Regions from separate parts of the Frigoribacterium sp. SL97 genome, predicted to be linked through region 1. Evidence: predicted binding sites of a transcription regulator. Region 1 holds the regulator's gene; each other region holds the start of a gene.
The links. Region 1 encodes HrcA, which represses chaperone genes, less so after heat shock. Its sites were predicted from a motif close to TTNGCACTCGNNNNNNNCGAGTGCNAA; they were not measured.

Region 1 (7,944 bases):
GAAGACGGTGGGCTCGTCGGAGGTCTCGGACATGCTGCCCATCGTAGCGACGACCGCCGACACGGCCCCGGGGGGCGTCGAGGTCACCAGCGACCGAGTCGCGCGCTCAGCACGGACAGCGCGGCGGGCCCGGCCGTGGAGGTCCGCAGGACGGCGTCCCCGAGGCGCACGGCGCGGGCACCCGCCTCGGCGAGCTGGTGCAGCTCGGCGGGCGACACCCCGCCCTCGGGACCGACGACCACGACGACGCGGCCGGGCACCGCGCCTCCTGCGGTCAGGTCGACCGCCGTGAGCGCCTGCTCGGCCGACGGCTCGAGCACGAGGACGAGATCGCGGGAGGCGCGCTCGGCCAGCTGCCGCGTCGTCGCGAGCCCCGAGACCTCGGGCGACCAGGGACGGATCGACTGCTTGGTCGCCTCGCGCACGATCGACGACCAGCGGGTGAGGCCCTTGGCGACCTTGGGGCCCTCCCAGCGGGAGATGCTGCGCGCCGCGGCCCACGGGACGATCTCGTCGACGCCGAGCTCGGTCGCGGCCTGCACGGCGAGTTCGTCGCGGTCGCCCTTGGCCAGCGCCTGGGCGAGGACCAGCCGCGTCGTCGGCGGTTCGTGCCGGACGACCCGGGTCGCGAGCAGCACCAGCCGCTCGGGGGCCGCCTCGGACACCTCGCCCTGGACCACCAGCCCCCGTCCGTTGCCGAGGGTCAGCGGCTCGCCCACCCGCACCCGGCTGACCGTGACCGCGTGTCGGGCCTCGGAACCGGTCAGCTCGACGCTCGAGCCGACCTCGGCGGCGGCCAGGTCGTCGACCAGGTAGAAGTGCGCCACGATCAGAAGTTCAGGAAGCGGTCGCGCAACTTGCCGAAGAGACCCTGCTGGAAGTGCGACAGCTCGGGCGCCGGGGAGCGGCGACCCGAGGCGAACTTCTCGATCAGCTCGCGCTCCTTGTGGCTGAGCTTGGTCGGGGTGACCACCTGGACGCCGATCTTGAGGTCGCCGCGACCCGTCCCGCGCAGTCTGGTGATGCCGCGGTCCTTCACGGTGAGGATGTCGGCGCTCTGGGTGCCGGGCTTGATCTCGACCTCGATCTCGCCGTCGAGCCCGGTGAGCGTCGTCGACGTGCCGAGGATGGCGTCGGCCATCTGCACCTCGAGCGTGGCCAGCAGGTCGTCGCCGTTGCGGCTGTAGGTGTCGTGGTGACGCACCTTGACCTCGAGGTACAGGTCGCCGTTCGGGCCACCGGCCTGGCCGACCTCGCCCTGACCGGGCAGCTGGAGCCGGAGCCCGGTGTCGACGCCCGCGGGGATGTCGATGGGGATCGAACGTCGCGCCCGGACGCGCCCCTGGCCCTGGCACGTCGGGCAGGGGTTGGGGATGACGGTGCCGTAGCCACGGCAGGTCCCGCACGGGCTCGACGTCATGACGTTGCCGAGCAGCGAGCGCACGGTGCGCTGGATCTGGCCGGAGCCACCGCAGATGTCGCAGGTCTGGGGCGAGGTGCCGGGTGCGCAGCACGAGCCGCTGCACGTGTCGCAGAGGACGGCCGTGTCGACCTCGATGTCGCGCTGCGTGCCGAAGACGATGTCCTCGAGGTCGACCTCGAGGCGCAGGAGCGCGTCCTGCCCGCGTTCCCGCCGGGACCGCGGACCCTGACGCTGGCCCTGGCCACCGCCGCCGAAGAACGCGTCGAAGATGTCGCCGAAGCCGGCGGCCCCGCCTCCGCCGCCGCCGCCGAAGCCGGGCTGGGGGCCGAGGTCGTAGCGTTCGCGCTGCTGCGGGTCGCTGAGCACGTCGTAGGCGTGCGTGACGTCCTTGAACCGTTCGGACGCGTCGGGGCTGGGATTGACGTCGGGGTGAAGCTCGCGGGCGAGCTTGCGGTACGCCTTCTTGATCTCTTCCGGGGTCGCCTGACGGTCGACTCCGAGGACGTCGTAATGATCTGCCACTGGTTCTCGTCTGCCTCTGGTGTGGTGTGGTGGTCTTCCCGGCGGGGCCGGGCCCGGCGGACCGGGACGGGGATTGGGGGTCGTGGGACGGCCGGGGCCGTGGTGGTCGGCTACCGCTCGGTGAGCAGCGACGACAGGTACCGCGCGACGGCACGGACCGCCGCCATGTTGGTCGAGTAGTCCATGCGCATGGGCCCGAGCACGCCGAGCCTCGCGATCTCGCTGCCCTGCGTCGAGTACCCGCTGGCCAGCACGGACGCCTGGGACAACCCGAACGACGCGTTCTCGCGGCCGATGCTCGCGGCCACGTCGACGGCGTCGAGTTGCATCTCGCCGAAGAGCCGCAAGAGGGCCACCTGCTCTTCGATCGCCTCGAGCACGGGGAAGAGGTCGCCGCTGAAGTCGTCGCCCGTGCGCACCAGGTTCGCCGCACCGGCCATGACGAGGCGGTCCTGACGTCCGGCGGCGATCTGCTCGGTGAGGCTCGCGACGACCACGCCGACGACCGCCGCGAGGTCGGGACGGAACCGCGCCGGCAGGTCGGTGAGGGCGGTGGAGGCCTCACCCAGGGGCCGACCGCCGACCGCGGCGTTGATGGCGGCCCGCAACTCGGACAGGAAGGACTCGTCGACGGCGGTGCGGATGTCGACGACCCGCTGCTCGACCTGGCCGCTGTCGGTGATCAGCACCGTCATGACGCGACCGTCGCCCAGGCTGACCAGCTCGACGTGACGCACGCGGGCCCGGGAGAAGGTGGGGTACTGCACCAGGGCCACCTGGTTGGTGAGTTGCGACAGGAGCCGGACCGTCCGACCGAGCACCTCGTCGAGGTCGGTGGAGTCGCCCAGGAACGTCTCGATGGCCTGCCGCTGGGCCGCGCTGAGCGGGCGCAGGTCGGCGAGCTGGTTGACGAAGAGCCGGTAGCCCTTGTCGGTCGGCACGCGTCCCGACGAGGTGTGCGGTGCCGCGATGAGCTCTTCTTCTTCGAGCAGCGCCATGTCGTTGCGGATGGTCGCCGCCGAGACGCCGAACTGGTGTCGCTCGACGATGGACTTCGACCCGACCGGCTCGCGGGACGCGACGTAGTCGTGCACGATGACGCGAAGCACTTCGAGACCGCGTTCGGAGACCATGACGCACCTCTCTTCGCTCGACGTCCCCCGGGTCGTCCGCACGCCGGGCGACCGGGCCTGGCACTCGACGTGCCGGACTGCCAATCGTACGACACCTCCGTCGCGAGGCCTACTCGGGCCGCACCCGGCTGCCCTAGGGTGGCGGGGACATCCGCAGGACACTCACGAACAGGTGCAGCCATGACCGAGAACCCTCCCGCCCAGCCGAACGGCCCGCAGAACGGCCAGCCCGGCCAGAACGGTCAGCCCGGCCAGCCGTACGGGCAGGGTCTGCCCGGCCAGGGTCAGCCCGGCCAGGGCCAGCAGTCCGGCCCCGGCTTCGGCCAGCAGCCCGGCTACCAGCCGCAGCCCGTCCAGCCGATGCGCCCCGAGGACGAGAAGCTCTGGTCGACGCTCATCCACCTCGGCGGGATCCTCTTCGCGTTCGTCCCCGCCCTCGTCGGTTACCTCGTGTTGAAGGACCGCGGCCCGTTCATCCGGGAGCACACCAGGACCGCGCTGAACTTCCAGATCACGGTGGCCATCGTCTACGTGATCTCGGCGATCCTGTCGATCATCGTCATCGGAGGGGTGCTCGCCCTCGTCGCCGGCATCCTCGTGATCATCTTCTCGATCATCGCCGCCGTCGCGGCCAACAAGGGCGAGTGGTACAAGTACCCGCTGACCATCGAGTTCGTCAAGTAGACGGTCGACCGGCCCGGACGGGCACGACGCGAGGCGCGACTCCCCCCGGGAGCCGCGCCTCCTGCGTTCCGGGCCCGCGCCTCCTGCGTTCCGGGCCCGCGCCTCCTGGTCGCCACCGCGGGTCGCCGCGGCGATCAGGACGATCGGGACGCTCAGTCGGGCAGCAGACGCCGCACGACGGCGTCGGCCATGAGCCGCCCCTCGCGCGTGAGCACGACACGACCCCGCAGGGCCGGACGCCCCTCGACCCAGCCGTCGGCGATGAGGCCACCGACGGCCCGGCGTCCGTCGTCGTCGAGCTCGGAGGTGGGCAGCCCCTCGCGGATGCGCACCCCGAGCAGGACGCGCTCGACCCGACGGGTCTCGTCGTCGAGGGTCTCGCGCCCGGCGGCCGGCGACTCACCCGCGGCCATGCGCTGCTGATAGGCGGCGGGGTGCTTGACGTTCCACCAGCGGACGCCACCGACGTGACTGTGCGCGCCCGGGCCGACGCCCCACCAGTCGTGGCCCTGCCAGTACGCCAGGTTGTGGCGGGAACGGTGCGCGACGCCACGCGACCAGTTGCTGACCTCGTACCAGTCGTAGCCCGCGCCGGCGAGCCGGTCGTCCGCGATCTCGTACATGTCGGCCGCGGTGTCGTCGTCGGGCATCGGGACCTCGCCCCGCTTGATCTGGCGGGCGAGCTTCGTGCCGTCCTCGACGATCAGCGAGTACGCGGAGAGGTGGTCGGGCTCCTGCTCGAGGGCGACGTCCAGGGAACGCCTCCAGTCGTCGAGGGTCTCGCCGGGCGTGCCGTAGATGAGGTCGAGGCTGACGTCGAGCCCGGCGTCACGGGCCCAGCGCACCACGAGCGGGATGCGCTCGGGGTCGTGCGTGCGCTCGAGGGTGGCGAGCACGCTCGGGACGGCCGACTGCATGCCGAAGCTGACGCGCGTGAAGCCCGCGTCGGCGAGCTGCCGCAGGTATGTGGCGTCGACCGAGTCGGGGTTCGCCTCGGTCGTCACCTCGGCGCCGGGCTCGAGACCCCAGGTGTCGACCATCGCGTGGAGCATCGACGTGAGGTCGCCCGAGGGCAGCATCGTCGGGGTGCCCCCGCCGAAGAACACCGAGGAGGCGCGGCGCGGCGGGAGCCCCGCCTCGCGCAGCACCCGGCCCCCGAGCTCGATCTCGGTGACGGCCTGCCCGGCGTAGTCGTCGCGACGAGCGCCTCGCAGCTCGTCGCCCGTGTAGGTGTTGAAGTCGCAGTACCCGCAGCGCACGCGGCAGAACGGGACGTGCAGGTAGACCCCGAAGTTGCGGTCGTCCGCGCCGACGGCGACGGTCTCGGGCAGGCGTCCGTCGACGGGGGCGGGATCGCCGAGGGGAAGGGCTCCGGGCACCGTCAGGCGCCGGTTCCCGCGGCGTCGCCGCGCGGGCCGGTCGGGGGGCGCTCGTCACCGCGGGGGTCGCCGACGCCGGCCTCGGTGTCCTCGACGACGACGACCTCGTCGGTCTGCTCGCCCTTCTCGTTGAGGCTCAGTGCCCGCAGGTACCGCTTCGTGTACTGCGCCTGCGTGCGTCGCAGGAACGGTGCCACGACACGCCACTTCGCGCTCGACGGCTTCGAGAACGACCGGATGGAGAGCCAGACCGAACCGTCGTCGGTCTGGTCGACGATCCAGGACTCCTCGCCGCTCTCGGGGTGGCCGTCGAGGGTTCCGTACGCGAAACCCTTGCGCTTCGGTTCGTCGATCACGTAGACGACGCGCACCGGGGCCTCGACCGTGCGCCCGTAGGCCTCGATGCTCAGCGTGGCCGTCGTGCCCGCCGTGAGGAAGGGCGTGCCGTCGGGCGAGTAGCGCGACTCGTCACGCGCGGTCGCCCACTCGGCGGCGTCGACCGGCTGCCCGTGCTCGTCGAACTGGACGGGCGTGTACTCGCTCTCGTCGGCCGGCGGCACGCTGTCGACCCGGACGCGGATGCCGCTGCGCTCCTGGATCTGCCAGGTCATGGTGGCGATCCAGGCCGCGGCGAAGCGGGCGTCGCCGTGGCCGACGCGAGCCCGGTACTCGGCCGGCTTGAACCCCTTCGGCGGGTACTGCATGAGGTCGGGGGCCTGCGTCGCCCCGACCTCGCCGTAGGTCGTGCGGGTCTCGGTGTGGGTGGCTCGACGCATGGACCCTACTTCTTGTCTTTCTTCTCGACGTCGCCGCTGAGGGCGGCGATGAAGGCCTCTTGGGGCACGTCGACCCGACCGATGGTCTTCATGCGCTTCTTGCCCTCTTTCTGCTTCTCGAGGAGTTTGCGCTTGCGCGAGATGTCGCCGCCGTAGCACTTCGCCAGGACGTCCTTGCGCATGGCCCGGATGCTCTCGCGGGCGATGATCCGGGCACCGATGGCGGCCTGGATGGGGACCTCGAACTGCTGCCTCGGGATGAGTTCGCGCAGCCTGCCCGTCATGAGCACCCCGTAGGCGTAGGCCTTGTCGCGGTGCACGATCGCGCTGAAGGCGTCGACCTGCTCACCCTGCAACAGGATGTCGACCTTGACCAGGTCGGCCTCTTGATCGCCGATGGGCTCGTAGTCGAGGCTGGCGTAGCCCGCCGTCTTCGACTTGAGGCTGTCGAAGAAGTCGAACACGATCTCGCCGAGGGGCATCGCGTAACGGATCTCGACCCGGTCCTCGCCGAGGTACTCCATGCCCAGCAGGGTGCCGCGGCGTTGCTGGCAGAGCTCCATGATCACCCCGACGTAGTCCTTGGGCGCGAGGATGCCCGCCTTGACCATGGGCTCGCTGACGCTCGCGATCTTGCCGCCCGGGAACTCGCTCGGGTTGGTGACCGTGACGGTCTTCTTGTCTTCGGTGGTGACCTCGTAGATGACGCTCGGGGCCGTCGTGATGAGGTCGAGGCCGAACTCGCGGTCGAGTCGTTCGGTGACGATCTCGAGGTGGAGCAGGCCGAGGAACCCGCAGCGGAAGCCGAAGCCGAGGGCCACCGAGGTCTCGGGCTCGTACACCAGCGCGGCGTCGGACAGCTTGAGCTTGTCGAGGGCCTCACGGAGGAGGGGGTAGTCGCTGCCGTCGATCGGGTAGAGCCCCGAGAACACCATCGGCAGCGGTTCGGTGTACCCGCTCAGGGCCTCGGTCGCTGGCTTGGCCGACGTCGTGACGGTGTCGCCCACCTTCGAGAGGCGGACGTCCTTCACGCCGGTGATGAGGTAGCCGACCTCGCCGACCGAAAGCCCCTGGCTCGGGACGGGTTCGGGTGACGAGACGCCGATCTCGAGGATGTCGTGGGTCGACTTCGTCGACATCATCTGCACCTTCTCGCGAGGGTGCAGGGTGCCGTCGATCATGCGGATGTACGTCACGACGCCGCGGTAGCTGTCGTAGACCGAGTCGAAGATCATCGCGCGGGGCGGTGCGTCCTTGACGCCGACGGGAGAGGGGATGCGGTCCACGACGCGGTCGAGGAGCTCTTCGACGCCCATTCCGGTCTTCCCGCTGACCCGCAGCACGTCGGCGGGGTCGCCGCCGATCAGGCCCGCCAGCTCGGCGGCGTACTTGTCGGGGTCGGCCGCCGGGAGGTCGATCTTGTTGAGCACCGGGATGATCTCGAGGTCGTTCTCGAGCGCCAGGTAGAGATTCGCCAGGGTCTGCGCCTCGATGCCCTGCGCCGCGTCGACCAGCAGGATCGCCCCCTCGCACGCGGCCAGCGAGCGGGATACCTCGTAGCTGAAGTCCACGTGGCCGGGGGTGTCGATCATGTTGAGCGCGAAGGTCTCGCCGTTGCGCTCCCACGGCATGCGCACCGCCTGGCTCTTGATCGTGATCCCGCGCTCGCGCTCGATGTCCATGCGGTCGAGGTACTGGGCACGCATTGCACGCGACTCGACCACACCGGTGATGCCGAGCATGCGGTCGGCGAGGGTCGACTTGCCGTGGTCGATGTGCGCGATGATGCAGAAGTTGCGGAGGGACTCGGGCTCGGTCGACGCCGGCTCGAGTGCGCGGGTTGCTTGGGGACTCACACGATCCTCTGGGGGTGGTGGGCGGGGGTACCGCACGATTCTCCCACGCCCGGGCGACGGATCGGGCGTCGGCCCGCGCGGGGTCGCCCGTCGGCAACTCCTGCCCGGTGTCGCGACCGGCACCGCGCCTCCCCCGGTCGGCGGCTCGCGCCGTGACGGTGGGCAGGACTT
Region 2 (7,944 bases), 1.7 Mb from region 1:
CGACACGGTCATGTCGTTGCTGTCGCCCGAGTCGGTGCTGGTCGAGATCTCGGCCGGCTGGTCGAGCACGCCGCCGGCGGCGTTGATGTCGCTGATGGCCAGGTTGGCGCCCGCGATGGCGGGCGGGCCGAGGTAGGCCAGGGTTCCGGTCAGCGGCAGCATGGTGCCGATCGCGAAGGGATCGGTGCTGGGCGTCCCGACCTCGCACTTGGCGGCGGGATCGGCCTTGGCCGACGACGACGACGAGGCGTCGTCAGAGGGAGATGCCGTCGAACAGGCAGCGAGCAGCACGGAGGCTGCGCCGGCGAGAGCCAGTGCTCGGAGGGCGGTGCTGGATCGGATCATCCGTGGAACCCTTTCGTGGACAGCGGCAGTGCAGCCCGACCGGTGGCGGTCGAACCTGCCGCGATTGGTCCGAAACTAGGGGTCGAATGTTTCTGGCGTGTGTTCTCGACGTCAAAGTGACGTTTCGTTAGCCATTCGTGACTTTGCGAGGGATGGTCGCTTCTAGGCGGTCGGGGCCACGGCGAGGGGCCGGCGTGATCGTCGCCCCGCACGGACCATGTCGACGGTCAGCACGATGGATGCGACCCAGACGATGGCGAAGCCGACCCACCGCGCGGTCGACATGTGCTCGCCGAGCACGACGACCCCCACGACGAACTGCAGCACGGGAGCGACGTACTGGGTCAACCCCACGGTCGTCAGGGGCAACCGACGCGTCGCCGAGGCGAAGAGCAACAGGGGCACGGCCGTGATCACGCCCGTGCCGATCGTGGCGAGGGTGTGCCCGACGCTCACGGTGCCGAGCACGACGCCGCCGCCGAGGCCCGTCACGTGCAGCACGATCAGGGTGACGGCCGCGAAGGGTGCGATCCAGAGCGTCTCGAGCGTGAGCCCGCCGACCGCGTCGACCCGACCGCCGACCTGCTTCTTGACCAGGCCGTAGAGCCCGAACGAGAACGCGAGGACGAGCGAGATGAACGGCGGCCGGCCCGCCCCGACGGCGATCACGAGGACGGCGACGGCGCTCAGCCCGACGGCCACCCACTGGGTCGTGCGGAGACGCTCGCGCAGCACGACCACGCCGAGCAGGACGGTGACGATCGGGTTGATGAAGTACCCGAGCGCCGCCTCGACCACGTGCCCGCTGAGCGTCGCCGAGATGAAGACCGTCCAGTTGACGACGATGAACGCGCCGGCCACCCCCATGGTGGCCACCAGGCGCGGCTGTCGCAGCAGGGCCAGGAACGAGCGCAGCGCCCCCGTCACGACGAGCAGCACCGCGCAGAAGACGAGCGAGAAGAGCACCCGCCAGGCGACGATCTCGAACGGGCCGGCCGGGGCCAGCAGCAGGAAGTACACCGGCAGGACGCCCCAGAGCCCGTAGGCCCCCAGGGCGTAGGCGAGGCCCGCCCCGCCGGCCCCGTCGACGCCGAGCCCCGAGGTCGGGGCGGAGGGGGACGAGGAGGCGCGGGTCGAGGTCACCAGGCGACTCTAGGTGGCTGCGCCCGCCGCCGGAACGGCCACTCCTGCCACCGTGGATCGATCGACGGACGACGACGCCTGGGGACGGACCCTCGTCGGCCGACACGGTGCCGACACGGCGAAGGCCCCTGCCGGAGCAGGGGCCTTCGGGACGGCGACCGGGGTCGCGGAGCACGGCCGGAACCGTGCCGGGGTGCTAGCGGACGATGACCGCCAGGACGTCGCGAGCCGAGAGGACGAGGAGGTCTTCTCCGCCGTACTTCACCTCGGTTCCGCCGTACTTGCTGTAGATGACCTTGTCGCCGGTGGCGACGTCGAGCGGCACGCGGTTGCCGTTGTCGTCGATGCGGCCCGGGCCGACCGCCACCACTTCACCCTCTTGGGGCTTCTCCTTGGCGGTGTCGGGGATCACGAGACCCGAAGCAGTGGTCTGCTCGGCTTCGACCTGACGAATGACGATGCGATCTTCGAGCGGCTTGATGCTGACCGACACGGGTGACCTCTTCTTTCTCGGTGCTACGAAAACATGGGGGCTGGCACTTGCCGGGGGCGAGTGCCAGAACAACTGTAGGACGAGACTGGCACTCGGTCAATCCGAGTGCCAACGCGTCTGCCCGCGTGCGTCACACTGGACGACATGGATTCCTCCGAGCTGCTCGAAGTCCTCTCGCCCGAGGGGCTGCGGCTGCTCGACTCGCTGCCGGCGGGCGGCGCCTCCGGTGACGACGTCGTCGGCAAGGTGGCCGCGTTGCGCAAGCAGGGCCATTCCCCCGCCCTCGTGTCGGCGGTGCTCACACAGGCCCGGCTCCGCGGCCGGGCCGTGGCCAAGTTCGGCGAGTTCGCGAGCCGCATGCTGTTCACCGACGCGGGCCTCGAACAGGCCACGCGCCTCCCGGTCGCCGCCCGCCACACCGGACGCTACGCCGCGGCGGGGATCGGCAGCGTCGCCGACCTGGGCTGCGGCATCGGGGGCGACGCCCTGGCCTTCGCCGCACTCGACCTCGACGTGCTCGCCGTCGACCGCGACGAGGTGACCGCGGCCGTCGCCTCGTACAACCTCGCGCCGTGGCCGTCGTCACGGGTCGAACAGGGGGACGCCGCCACGACCGACCTCGCAGGCGTCGAGGGGGTCTTCCTCGACCCGGCGCGACGGACGTCCGGCCACACCGCCACCAAGCGCCTCGCCGATCCGGCCGACTGGTCCCCCGGCCTCGACGTCGCCTTCGGCTTCGCCGACCGCCTGCCCACCGGGGTCAAGCTCGGTCCGGGCGTCGACCGCGAGCTGCTGCCGACGGACGCCGAATGCCAGTGGATCTCGGTCGACCGCGCCGTGGTCCAGGTGGGCGTGTGGTTCGGGCCGCTCGCGCGGCCGGGAGTGGGCCGGTCCGCCCTGGTGATCAGCGCCTCCGGGGCGTCGGAGTTGACGGCCGCCGCCGACTCGGACGACGTCGACCCGGGCGACCTCGGCGAGTACCTCTACGAACCCGACGGCGCGGTGATCCGGGCACGCCTCATCGGCGACCTGGCCCGCTCGATCGACGCCCGGATGATCAGTCGCGACATCGCCTGGTTGACGACGGAGGCGCGGGTCGACACCCCCTTCGCGCAGGGATTCCGCGTGCTCGAGACGTTCCCGCTCGACGAGCGGACGCTGAAGCGCGAGCTGCGGGCCCGGGGCATCGGGCGACTCGAGATCAAGAAGCGCGGAGTCGACGTCGACCCCGCGACGTTCCGCAAGCGACTCTCGTTGCAGGGGACCGGGTCGGCGACCCTCGTCCTCACCCGGGTCGCCGGGCGGCACACGGCCCTGCTCTGCGAGCGCCTGGTCTGACGCCGGGCGGGACGCGAGAGCGGCGTCGGGTCAGGCGACCGTCGCGACGGGATCGGTCGGCTCGACGACCCGCCTGCGTCTCTTGAACTTCATCGTCGGCCGTTCGACGAGATGCCAGCTGAGGGTGGCCACCGCGAAGGTGGCCGCCAACGACACCAGGGCGAAGAGGGGCACGCCCCATGCTGCGGCGCCCGCCGTCGCGAGCAGCTGCTGCAGCGGGAAACCGTAGATGTACGTGCCGTACGAGATGTCGGTGCGGATGGACGCCCGCGGGTGCTTGACGAGCGCACCGACGCCGAGCGCGAGGTACGCGAGCGGGAGCGCAGCCACCAGGCCGTAGTCGGGGAGCGCCGACGATGCCAAGACGAGCACGGCTGCCAGGACGAGCAGCCAGGGCCGGACCGGGATCGCGTTCCGCCAGCGGTAGACGAGGGCCCCCGCGACGAAGACGATGCCGAAGCGTGACCCGTTGGTCACGTACCAGTTGTGGACGCCACCGTAGGTGCTCGCCGCCACGCCCACCGTGCAGAGGACGTAGGCGGAGGGGAGGGCCCAGCGCGAGCGCAGGAGTCCCACGACGCCGAGCAGGAGGACGCCGAGGTAGCAGGCGAACTCCCAGCCCAGGGTCCAGAGGGATCCGTTCCAGGCCCCCTCGACCGGCGTGCCCAGGGGCGTGCCCGCGATGTCGTACTGCCACACGCGCAGGAGGCCGTTGCGGAGGACGTACGAGACGGCGTCGCCCACGAAGCCGTCCGGCACGGGGACACCGCGGATGAGCAGCGACACCGGCGCGAAGACGGCGGCGGTGAGCACGAGGCACACCCAGAACGCCGGGAAGATCCGGAGCACGCGCGCCCGCAGGAATGCGACGACCTGCGGCGTCCTCGACCACGACATCACGATGAGGTAGCCCGAGATCGCGAAGAACACGTCGACCGGCAGGCGCGACGCGAGCTGCCGGGCGGGCTCGAAACCGATGTCGTGGCCGGTGAGGGGGACGGAGTGCCAGATGACGACAGCGGAGGCCATGACGAGGCGGATCAGGTTGTAGGCGTTGCGCCGCGGATCGAGGACGTCCCCGAGGACGTCGGCCCGGTTCGGGGCCGACGCAGGGTCGACGGCGGCGTGGTCGCGGGCAGGCGCGGACATCGGTCCTCCGTGTCGCATTCGGGTGCCGGGGAACGGTTCGGGTGGTGGCAGGACACGATAGCTCGTCGCGGCCCCGGGACACCTCGTCCGCGGCGGCTTTCCGCCCTGGGTTCACCCGGGGAGGAGGGGCGCAAGGGTGAGGGGCGGCTGCCTCACCCAGAGGAAGCCGCCCGACGTCCCGTCGAGAGGGTCAGTACCCGCCGTAGTAGTCGGAACCCGACGAGAAGCCGGCGATGAAGAGGCCGAAGGCGATCCAGCCGATCACGATGAGCACGACGCCGGCGTAGCCGACGATGAGCCCGGTGAGCCAGAACCCCCTCGCGGGACGCTCACGCGACATGCCCAGGTGCCCGAGCACGATGCCCGCGATGGACGCCACGATCGAGAGCCCGAAGGTGACGGGCGCGAGCACGAGACCGGCGATCGAGCCGATCATCGCCAGGAGGCTGAGGAGGCGCGGGGGCTGTGCGGCGCCGGCCGAGGCGTACGGCGGGTAGGGCGAGCCGTAGGCCTGCTGGCCGTACGCTCCGCCGGGCTGGCCCTGCTGGCCATACGGCTGCTGGCCGTAGGGCTGCTGACCGTACTGTCCGACGGGCTGACCCTGCTGGCCGAACGACTGCTGACCGTACGGCGCACCGGACTGCCCGGAGGGCTGCTGCCCCTGGGGGTGTTGGCCGTAGCCCTCAGGCTGGCCTTGGCCCGAGGGCTGCCCCTGTGGCTGCCCGTAGCCAGGTCGCTGACCCTGAGACTGCTGGCCGTACTCAGGCTGCTGGCCATGACCCGGCTGCTGGCCGTACCCGGGCTGCTGCCCGTAGCCCTGCGGCCGGTTCTGCGCCTGCTGCCCGTAGCCCTGCTGCCCGTACCCCGCCGGCGGCTGTGCACCCGGCTGGCCGTAGGGCGGCCGGGGCGGCTGAGGAGCACCCGGCGGGACCTGACCCGGACGGGACTGCGGCGCCGGGGCGCCCTGGGGTGCCCCGTACGGCGCCGACCCCGTCGGCGGCACGCCGGCCCCGGCGTAGGGCGACGACGCGGGCGGCTGGGACGACGGCTGCTGCGACGCGGCTCCCGGGAAGGCGGTGGGAGGCAGCGGCGGTGAGGCGGTGGCCGCGTCGCCCCCCTCGGTCGGGCGCATCGGGGGCGCGGTGGGTGCCGCGGGCGGCGTCGGAGCCGAGGGCGCGGTCGGCGCCGAGGACGGCTTCTCGGGGGTGGTGTCGTCGGTGGCCATCAGCTGCCTTTCGCGAGCGGTGCGTCGGTCGTGCCGTCGGAGCGGCCGGTCACACCCGTGACGGTCGCGTCCCGGGACACGAAAGGGCCCGCACCGTCCGGTGCGGACCCCGTCATGCTAGCGAGGCCGCCGATGAGCGGCCCCTGGGAGGCGTCGTCCACGGGGGCGCGCCCGCGGCCTCAGGAGTTGTAGCTGCCGTCGTAGAGGTCGGGGTTGCTGGCGATCGCACCGAAGACGACGAAGAGCAGGATGATCGTTAGGATCGTCAGCGCCACGACGACGTAGCCGAGGATGAGCCCCGTCAGGGCCATCCCCCGGCCCTCTTCGCCCCGCTTCTTGATCTGGCTCAACGCCATGTGGCCGGTGACGATGGCACCGATGGCCGTGATCGAGGTCACGAAGCCCGCGATGCCGAGGATCATCGACACGAGGGCGAGGGTGTTGCGCTGACCGGGACGAGCGTTCTGCCCCTGGTAAGAGGGCTGACCACCGGAGGGCTGCCCCGGGTAGGCCGGCTGCTGGCCCTGGTAGGGGTTCTGCGGCGAGGGCTGGCCGTGGGGCGTGGGGTTCTGGTCGGTCATCGGAGACGTCCTTCTGCTGAGGGTCGGCCGGTGACGGCCGCGGTCGGTCGAGCGCCCATGCTATCGGCGGCCCATGGCTGGCGACCGGGGGCCGGTCGCCCGGGCCCCGCCGAGGGGTTCAGACGGCCTGGACCGTCGTCACGGGCAGCGTCGAGTCGGCCCCGAAGTCGAGAGGCGAGGGCGCCCGACCCCGCGACACGAGCTCGGCACCGAGTGCCGCGATCATGGCGCCGTTGTCGGTGCAGAGCGAGAGGGGCGGCACGCGCAGCTCGACCCCGGCCGCCGCACAGCGTTCGGCCGCGAGCTCGCGCACGCGGGCGTTGGCGACGACTCCCCCGCCGAGCAGCAGGCGGGGGACGCCCCGGTCGGCGCAGGCCGCGAGGGCCTTGGTGAGCAGGACGTCGGCGACGGCCTCGCGGAAGCTGGCGGCGACGTCGGCGACGGGCACCGCGCCTCCTTCGCTGCGACGCTGTTCGACCCACCGGGCGACGGCCGTCTTGAGCCCCGAGAACGAGAAGTCGTACCGGTGCTTCGCGAGGCCCTTCGGGAGGGTCAACCCGCGCGGGAAGCGGACGGCCCTCGGGTCGCCGCCTTCGGCGACGCGGTCGATCTGCGGCCCGCCGGGGTAGGGCAGGCCGAGCAGGCGGGCCACCTTGTCGAACGCTTCACCCGCGGCGTCGTCGATCGTCTCGCCGAGCAGTTCGACGTCGTCGACGAGGTCGCGCACGTGCAACAACGAGGTGTGACCGCCCGAGACGAGCAGCGCGATGGTCGGCAACTCGAGCTCGCTGCCGTCGGCGCGGAGCACGTCCGCCCCGACGTGGCCGACGAGGTGGTTCACGGCGTAGAGGGGCTTGCCCGTCGCCAGGGCGAGGGCCTTGGCGGCACCGACGCCGACCATGAGCGCCCCGGCGAGCCCGGGTCCGCTCGTCACGGCGATCGCGTCGAGCTCGGCCGTCGTCACGCCGGCCTCGGCGAGCGCCGCGGCGAGGGCGGGCTCGAGTGCCTCGAGGTGCGCGCGCGCGGCGACCTCGGGCACGACGCCGCCGTAGCGGGCGTGCTCGTCCATCGACGACGAGATGACGTTGGCGAGGAGGGTGCGTCCGCGGACGATGCCGATGCCGGTCTCGTCGCAGCTGGTCTCGATGCCGAGCACGAGGGGCTCGCGGACGGCGGGCTCGGCGGCCGCCTGCTCGGCGGCGGACGAGGAGGCGCGGGTCGCGGTCACGGGCGGACGTCCTGTTCGTCGAGGGGCACGTCGTCGATCGGCTCGAGGGGGCCCGCGGTGGTCTCGGTGACGGCCGGCGGGACGCGCAGTCGCATGACGACGGCGTCGACCCCGTCGGGCATGTAGTACCGGGCACGGACGGCGATGCGCTCGAAGCCGAGCGTCTCGTAGAGGTGCTGCGCCCCGGGGTTGTCGGCCCGCACCTCGAGGAACACCTCGCGCACCCCGCCGTGACGAGCCTCGGTGAGCAGCTGGGTCAGCATCGCCCGCCCGAGCCCGCGCCCCTGGTGCTCCGCGAGGACGGCGATGGTCTGGATGTCGGCCTCGGGGGCCCCCTTCAGTGCCAGCATGCCCGCGTAACCGATGACGGTGGTGTCGTCCCCCTCGGCTGTGGCGAGCAGATAGCGACCGCCCGGGGCGGTGAGCTCGTGCGTCATGCTCG
Region 3 (7,944 bases), 1.5 Mb from region 1:
CCGCTGCGCGAACTCGTCCAGCGTCTGCACACCGACCCCGGCTCCGGTGACGAGTCCACGGACCGTGCCTGGATCGCCCGCCAGCTCGACGCCGCCGTGAAGGGCCGTCTGACGGTCACCGTGACGGTCGCGATGCCCGACGGCAGCACCACCACCCTCGACATGGAGCCCACCGGCATCGGCGGCGGACGCGTCCGCGGTCGCGACAAGAAGTCCGACGTCGAGCGCACGCTGCCGCTGAAGAACGTGGTGGCGGTCGCGAGTCGCGACTGAGGCGGGCGCCCCTCGTCGGCCGAGCCGCGCCTCCTCGTCCTGCCGGGTGGGCGCCGACCGGTGCCCGGCTGTGAGAGCCGAGACCGGGCGCGCCTAGACTCGACCCTCATGACCGGACCCCTGATCGTGCAGAGCGATCGCACCGTCCTGCTCGAGGTCGCGCACGAGCAGGCGGAGGACGCGCGGCACGACCTGAGCGTCTTCGCCGAGCTCGAGCGCGCTCCCGAGCACGTGCACACCTACCGCATCACCCGCCTCGGACTGTGGAACGCACGGGCGGCCGGGCACAGTGCCGACGACATGCTCGGTACGCTCGAGAAGTACAGCAAGTTCCCGGTGCCGCAGAGCGTCAGCGTCGACATCGCCGAGACCGTCGCCCGCTACGGCCGCATCGTCATCGAGCGCGACGGCGACCAGTTGCTGCTGCGCGGCACCGACAGCTCCGTGCTGAGCGAGGTCACCCGGGCCAAGAAGGTCGGCGAGCTGCTCGGCGTCAAGCGGGCCGACGACCTGTGGGAGCTCCTGCCGTGGGCGCGCGGCGAGGTCAAGCAACAGCTCGTCAAGCTCGGCTGGCCCGCCGAGGACCACGCCGGTTACACGCCCGGCACCCCGCACGCCATCGACCTCGACGAGAGCGACTGGCACCTGCGCGACTACCAGCAGAAGGCGATCGACAACTTCTTCGAGGGCGGCTCGGGCGTCGTCGTGCTGCCGTGCGGCGCCGGCAAGACCCTCGTCGGGGCCGGGGCCATGGCGGCCGCCGGCACCACCACGCTGATCCTCGTCACGAACACCGTCTCCGCGCGACAGTGGCGGGACGAGCTGCTCAAGCGCACCTCGCTGACCGAGGACGAGATCGGCGAGTACTCCGGCTCGGTGAAAGAGGTCAAGCCGGTCACCATCGCCACCTACCAGATCCTCACGGCCCGCCGTGGGGGCAAGTACACGCACCTCTCGCTGCTCGACGCGCTCGACTGGGGCCTGGTCGTCTACGACGAGGTGCACCTCCTGCCCGCGCCGGTCTTCAAGCTGACGGCCGAGCTGCAGGCCCGCAGGCGCCTCGGCCTCACCGCCACGCTGGTCCGCGAGGACGGCCGCGAGAGCGACGTCTTCAGCCTGATCGGCCCCAAGCGCTTCGACGCCCCGTGGAAGGAGATCGAGGCCCAGGGCTTCATCTCGCCGGCCTCGTGCTACGAGGTGCGGGTCGACCTCCCCCAGGAGGCGCGGCTCGAGTACGCGGCCTCCCCCGACGACGAGCGCTACCGGTTGGCCGCGACGGCCCCGGCCAAGCTCGACGTGGTCAAGCACCTCGTGGCCCGGCACGACGGCGAGCAGATCCTCGTCATCGGCCAGTACCTCGACCAGCTCGACGAGCTCGCCGCGGTGCTCGACGCCCCCACGCTGACCGGCAGCACGGCCATCGACGAGCGCGAGCGCCTCTACCAGCGCTTCCGCGACGGCGACCTCAAGGTGCTCGTCGTCTCGAAGGTGGCCAACTTCTCGGTCGACCTGCCCGAGGCGACCGTGGCCATCCAGGTGAGCGGCTCGTACGGGTCGCGGCAAGAAGAGGCACAGCGACTCGGTCGTCTGCTGCGGCCGAAGAAGTCGGGTTTGCCGGCCTCGTTCTACACGCTCGTCAGCCGCGACACGGTCGACCAGGACTTCGCCCAGAACCGTCAGCGGTTCCTGGCCGAACAGGGCTACAGCTACACGATCCTCGACTCGCCGGTGGTCGCCGCGTGAGCGACGCCACGGACGCCGACCTCCCCCTGGGCGACGACGAGCTCTGGCGCGACAGCCTGCGCCGGGTGTTCGCGGCCGACCAGGCCCCGTTCGCGACGTTCGGCCCGCTCGTGGCCTCCCTCGATCACGACGCCATGGAGTTCCGCGGCCAGGTCGCCCGGTTCGCCGAGTGGGACCCGTCCGTCGTCGTGTCGGTCGCCCGCACCTACGAGGTGCAGGGCGGCCTCCACGCGGGGGCGACCCTCAGCATCGTGACCTGGAGCCCCGACCCCGAGGTGATCGAACGCAGCGACCTGCTCGCCGGGTCGCCGGTCAAGGACCACCTGTTCGCCGGCCTCACCGCGATCGGCGCCACCGACGACGCCTCCGAGGCCCAGGTCGTCGCGGCGTCGGTCGAGGAGTTCCCGGGGTGGCAGATCACCCGGGCCTCGGGCTACACCGCGGTGCTCGAGCGGCGCGAGGGCGTCGACTTCACGCTGGCCGTGCCCGACGAGCTGCTCGAGTTGACGACGCGCGTCGCCCTGGTGCCCAACGTCGAGTGGTCCGCCCCCGACGCCTGAGCGTCCGCATCCACGATCATGCGTCCCGCCGTCTCGGCCACCTGAGGGCTGCCGCTCCGGGCACGTGCGGGTGACGTGCCTCCGGCTCACAGGAAACACCGAGGAGGCGCGCAGATACTTGGGCGCATGAGTGACGGCCCCAAGATCCTGATCGTCGACGACGAACCGAACATCCGCGACCTGTTGACCACCAGCCTGCGTTTCGCCGGCTTCGCCGTCCGTGCGGTCGGCAACGGCGCGCAGGCGATCTCGGCGGTCCTCGAAGAAGAACCCGACCTGATCATCCTCGACGTGATGCTGCCCGACATGAACGGGTTCGGCGTCACCAAGCGCCTCCGCTCGTCGGGCTACACCTCGCCCATCCTCTTCCTCACGGCGAAGGACGACACCGAGGACAAGATCACGGGCCTCACGGTCGGCGGCGACGACTACGTCACCAAGCCGTTCAGCCTCGACGAGATCGTCGCGCGCATCAAGGCGATCCTGCGTCGCACGATGAACGAGGACGAAGACGCCATCATCCGTGCCGGCGAGCTGACGATGGACCAGGACACCCACGAGGTCACCATCGGCGAGACCGCGATCGAGCTCAGCCCCACCGAGTTCAAGCTGCTCCGTTACCTCATGCTCAACCCGAACCGCGTGCTGTCGAAGGCCCAGATCCTCGACCACGTGTGGGAGTACGACTTCAACGGCGACGCCGGCATCGTCGAGAGCTACATCTCGTACCTGCGTCGCAAGCTCGACCAGTTCTCGACGGAGCCCATCATCCAGACCAAGCGGGGCTTCGGCTACATGCTCAAGGCCACGAAGGCCTGACCACCAGCTCTGGTGCGCGAACACGACGACGCCCGACCGCCCCGAGCGGTCGGGCGTCGTCGTGCGTGCTCCGACGGGCGGGGTGCGCCCAGCCGGTTCCGCTAGCGTCTGTCCTCATGCACGCTCGCCTCTCGCAGTGGTGGAACGAGATCTCCATCCGCACCAAGATCACCGGCATCACGGTGACCCTGGTCACCCTCGGCCTCGTCGTCGCCGGCCTGGGCACGATGACCGTCCTGAGCACCTACCTCATGGGTCAGGTCGACACGTCCCTGCGGAACTCGGCGACCAACTTCACCAGCGCCTCGTTCGACCAGGCGGACTCCCGCTCGTGCACCGTGAACTTCGCGGGCCTGACCAGCAGCTACGTCGCGATCCTCGACGACGAGGGCGATCTCATCTGCGACACCCGTTCGCAGCTGTCGAGTGCCACCGACGCCCCCGACCTCACGGGCGTCGGCGTCGCCGGCGCTCCCCTCGACGAGGCCTTCAACCGGTACAACTCGAGCCGCGACAACGAGTGGCGCCTCTTCGCCCACGCGGCCGCCCTGCGCTCGACCGACGCCCAGGGCAGCGTGACGACCGTGCCCGCCGTCATCGTGGCCGGAACCAACCTGGCGGGCACCAATGCGACGATCGGGCGCTTCGGCGGCATCTTCCTGGGGTTCGGCCTCTCGGTCGTCGTGCTCGGCGCCGCCCTCACCCGCCTGCTCGTCACGTCGACCTTCGCGCCGCTGCGTGACGTCGAGGCCACGGCGGCCCGCTTCGCCGACGGCGACTTCACCCAGCGGCTCGACTCGACGACGCCGAACACCGAGGTCGGGCGTCTGAACCGATCCCTCAACACGATGCTCAACCGGATCGACAGCGCCTTCGACGACCGGGCCAAGACGATCGACCAGATGCGCCGCTTCGTCGGCGACGCCAGTCACGAGCTCCGGACGCCGCTCGTCTCCCTCCGCGGCTACGCCGAGCTCTACCGTATGGGTGCCCTGACGAAACCCGAGGACGTGGCCCAGGCCATGGACAGGATCGAGAAGGAGGCCATCCGCATGGGCGTCCTGGTGCAGGACCTGCTCGCCCTCGCCCGTCTCGACGAGTCCAAGCCGCTCGAGCTCGGCCCCGTCGACCTCGTCCAGCTCGCCCGCGACTCGGCCCTCGACACCATGGCGTCGAACCCCGATCGCGACATCGACGTGATCGTGCTCGAGCCCGTCCTCGCGCCGTCGCCCACCCCGGCCGACGGCGACGACACCCAGGCCGACGGACGGTCCCCCGAGACGGCCTCGCCCGCCGCGAACACCCCCGCGACGGGCACGGCGCTCACGGGCGCAGCCGTCGGCGCGACGAGCCCGATCTCGTTCGCGGGCGCGACCCTCGCGCGCCTCCGCAGCCTGAGGGCTCGGGCCGTCCGCAACGGCGACACGGCGACGGCCGCCCAGCTGCAGGACGAGGTGCAGAGGTTCGAGGCCCCGGCCATCGTGCACGGCGAAGAGAACAAGATCCGTCAGGTGATCACCAACCTGATGGGCAACGCCATGCGGTTCACCGAGCCGGACAGCCCGATCGAACTCGTGGTGCAGTCCGACCCCGGACGCGGTGTGGCCACCGTCGCCATCGTCGACCACGGCGAGGGCATCCCGCCGCAGATCCGCGAGAAGATCTTCCAGCGGTTCTGGCGTGCCGACTCGTCCCGCACGCGCGACACCGGTGGCAGCGGCCTCGGCCTGGCCATCGTCTCGGGCATCGTCGCGGCCCACGGCGGCTCGGTGGACGTCGACGACACCCCCGGCGGTGGAGCCACCTTCCGTGTGGCCCTGCCGCTGATGCCCGCCGACGCCGTCATCGCGGCCGAGCCCGCCGGCGTGACCGCCTAGCCCGACCGGCACGGCCGGCACCCCGCGCCCTGGACACGACGCCACGACGTGGGCACTGCACCACGTTTTCTCGTGGCGTCGTGACCACGTCCTGGCGTGTTCCACGGAAGCGGAAGCGGCCGAACCACCGAGCACGAGGCGCGCCTCTCCCCCGGCGACGCCGAAGGGCGGCCCCCCGGAGGGGAACCGCCCTTGAGCGTGTGCGCGGCGTGAGCCGCGCGGCTGCGGACTAGAAGTCCATGCCACCCGAGGGGTCGCCGGCCGGGGCCGGGTTCTTCTCGGGCTTGTCGGCGACGACGGCCTCGGTCGTGAGGAACAGACCGGCGATCGACGCGGCGTTCTGCAGGGCCGAGCGCGTGACCTTGGCGGGGTCGATGATGCCGGCGGCCAGCATGTCGACGTACTCGCCGGTCGCGGCGTTGAGGCCCCAACCGATGTCGAGCCCGCGGACCTTGTCGGCCACGACGCCGGGCTCCATGCCGGCGTTGAAGGCGATCTGCTTCAGGGGAGCGTCGATCGCGACGCGGACGATGTTCGCACCCGTCGCCTCGTCGCCCTCGAGCTGCAGGTTGGCCAGAGCGGTCTTGCCGGCCTGGATGAGGGCGACGCCACCACCGGCGACGATGCCCTCTTCGACGGCGGCCTTCGCGTTGCGCACGGCGTCCTCGATGCGGTGCTTGCGCTCTTTCAGCTCGACCTCGGTCGCGGCACCCGCCTTGATGACGGCGACGCCACCGGCGAGCTTCGCGAGGCGCTCCTGGAGCTTCTCGCGGTCGTAGTCGCTGTCGGTCGCCTCGATCTCGCTGCGGATCTGACGGACGCGGCCGGCGATCTGCTCGTCGTCGCCGGCACCCTCGACGATGGTCGTCTCGTCCTTGGTGATGATGACCTTGCGGGCACGGCCGAGCAGGTCGAGCGTCGCGTTCTCGAGCTTGAGACCGACCTCTTCGGCGATGACCTGACCACCGGTGAGGATGGCGATGTCCTGGAGCTGAGCCTTGCGACGGTCACCGAAGCCGGGGGCCTTGACGGCGACCGACTTGAAGATGCCGCGGATCTTGTTCACGACGAGCGTGGCCAGGGCCTCACCGTCGACGTCCTCGGCGATGATCAGCAGCTGCTTGCCCGACTGGATCACCTTGTCGACGATCGGCAGCAGGTCCTTGATGTTCGAGATCTTCGAGTTGACGATGAGCACGTAGGCGTCCTCGAAGACGGCCTCCTGACGCTCGGGGTCGGTGACGAAGTACTGCGACAGGTAGCCCTTGTCGAAGCGCATGCCCTCGGTGAGCTCGAGCTCGGTGCCGAAGGTGTTGCTCTCCTCGACGGTGACGACGCCCTCTTTGCCGACCTTGTCGATCGCCTCGGCGATGAGCGCACCGATGGTGGGGTCGGCGGCCGAGATCGAGGCCGTGGCAGCGATCTGCTCTTTGGTCTCGATGTCCTTCGCGTCGGCGAGCAGCTGGTCGGAGACGGCCTGGGCGGCCTTCTCGATGCCGCGCTTCAGCGAGATGGGGTCGGCACCGGCCGCGACGTTGCGCAGACCTTCGCGGACGAGGGCCTGGGCCAGCACCGTCGCGGTGGTCGTGCCGTCACCGGCGACGTCGTCGGTCTTCTTCGCGACCTCTTTGACGAGCTCGGCACCGATCTTCTCGAAGGGGTCGTCGAGCTCGATCTCCTTGGCGATGGAGACGCCGTCGTTCGTGATGGTGGGGGCGCCCCACTTCTTCTCGAGCACGACGTTGCGACCACGCGGGCCGAGCGTGACCTTCACCGCGTCGGCCAGGATGTTCAGGCCACGCTCGAGGCCACGACGGGCCTCTTCGTCAAAAGCAATGATCTTAGCCATGTGTGTTTTTCGTCCCTCCCGGACGTCATGAAGCAGAAGCATTGGCACTCACGTGTCGCGAGTGCCAGCAACGATTCTGGCACTCGCCCGATGAGAGTGCAAGTGACGTGACGGGGCCCGGACGCACGAGCACGCCGCCACGGTGGACCGTGACGGCGTGCGGCGTGGGAGTGGGCGCGGCGAGGCGCTCCGACGGGCCTCAGGCGAGCCGGACGGACTCCGCCTGCGGCCCCTTGTCGCCCGTGCCGACCTCGAACACGACGGCCTGGCCCTCTTCGAGCACCTTGTAGCCGCTCATGTCGATGGCCGAGTAGTGCACGAAGACGTCCTGGCCGTCACCCTCGACGGTGATGAAGCCGTAGCCCTTCTCCGCGTTGAACCATTTCACGGTCCCGTTTGCCATGGTGTCGCTCCCCTTTTGCTGTGGTGGTACGGCGCGTGCGGTGCTGCAGGGCCGGGTCGTCGACGCAGCGACCTGCGAACCCGGACGGGACAGCGTCACTCGTGCAGAACACCAGGTCGGCGAGCCGTGAGGGGCGACCAATTCCAGATGGTAACCACGGGAAAAGCGGAAAAGCGCGCCCCGACCGAGAAACACCCGCAGAAAACGAGGATTTCACCGGTTATTAAACGTGGGCGTAACACGGGAGGTGCGGTGAGGGCCCGACGGGACGCGCGCCTCCTCGGATCGATGCCGCGGGAGCGGCGTCTTCAGGCGCTGTAGTCGGCCCCGAGGACGACGGTGACCGCTGCCCCGGGGAACGCCTCGGTGAGCTCGACGTCCGAGATGCCGAGCTGCTGGGCGAGCCCGAGCGCCACGGCC

Region 2: a site for HrcA is predicted at 2,067-2,093, ahead of groES (co-chaperone GroES). Genes of this name have one in related genera too.
Region 3: a site for HrcA is predicted at 7,163-7,189, ahead of groL (chaperonin GroEL). Genes of this name have one in related genera too.

Annotation. Positions count from the first base shown of each region.
Region 1 covers NZ_CP113062.1:2,523,897-2,531,840, forward strand. The annotation lists gene OVA02_RS12450 (histidine triad nucleotide-binding protein) at 1-33, opposite strand, end outside; gene OVA02_RS12455 (16S rRNA (uracil(1498)-N(3))-methyltransferase) at 84-827, opposite strand; gene dnaJ (molecular chaperone DnaJ) at 830-1,945, opposite strand; gene hrcA (heat-inducible transcriptional repressor HrcA) at 2,056-3,078, opposite strand; gene OVA02_RS12470 (DUF4870 domain-containing protein) at 3,259-3,762, shown strand; gene hemW (radical SAM family heme chaperone HemW) at 3,915-5,141, opposite strand; gene OVA02_RS12480 (DUF1990 family protein) at 5,144-5,917, opposite strand; gene lepA (translation elongation factor 4) at 5,923-7,773, opposite strand.
Region 2 covers NZ_CP113062.1:803,916-811,859, reverse strand. The annotation lists gene OVA02_RS03985 (ABC transporter substrate-binding protein) at 1-345, opposite strand, end outside; gene rarD (EamA family transporter RarD) at 508-1,488, opposite strand; gene groES (co-chaperone GroES) at 1,685-1,981, opposite strand; gene OVA02_RS03970 (class I SAM-dependent methyltransferase) at 2,126-3,319, shown strand; gene OVA02_RS03965 (acyltransferase family protein) at 3,350-4,468, opposite strand; gene OVA02_RS03960 (DUF4190 domain-containing protein) at 4,659-5,693, opposite strand; gene OVA02_RS03955 (DUF4190 domain-containing protein) at 5,873-6,274, opposite strand; gene tsaD (tRNA (adenosine(37)-N6)-threonylcarbamoyltransferase complex transferase subunit TsaD) at 6,393-7,430, opposite strand; gene rimI (ribosomal protein S18-alanine N-acetyltransferase) at 7,499-7,944, opposite strand, start outside.
Region 3 covers NZ_CP113062.1:991,105-999,048, reverse strand. The annotation lists gene OVA02_RS04850 (helicase-associated domain-containing protein) at 1-273, shown strand, start outside; gene OVA02_RS04845 (DNA repair helicase XPB) at 382-2,016, shown strand; gene OVA02_RS04840 (hypothetical protein) at 2,013-2,576, shown strand; gene OVA02_RS04835 (response regulator transcription factor) at 2,703-3,395, shown strand; gene OVA02_RS04830 (sensor histidine kinase) at 3,512-5,272, shown strand; gene groL (chaperonin GroEL) at 5,502-7,121, opposite strand; gene OVA02_RS04820 (cold-shock protein) at 7,321-7,524, opposite strand; gene OVA02_RS04815 (LytR C-terminal domain-containing protein) at 7,833-7,944, opposite strand, start outside.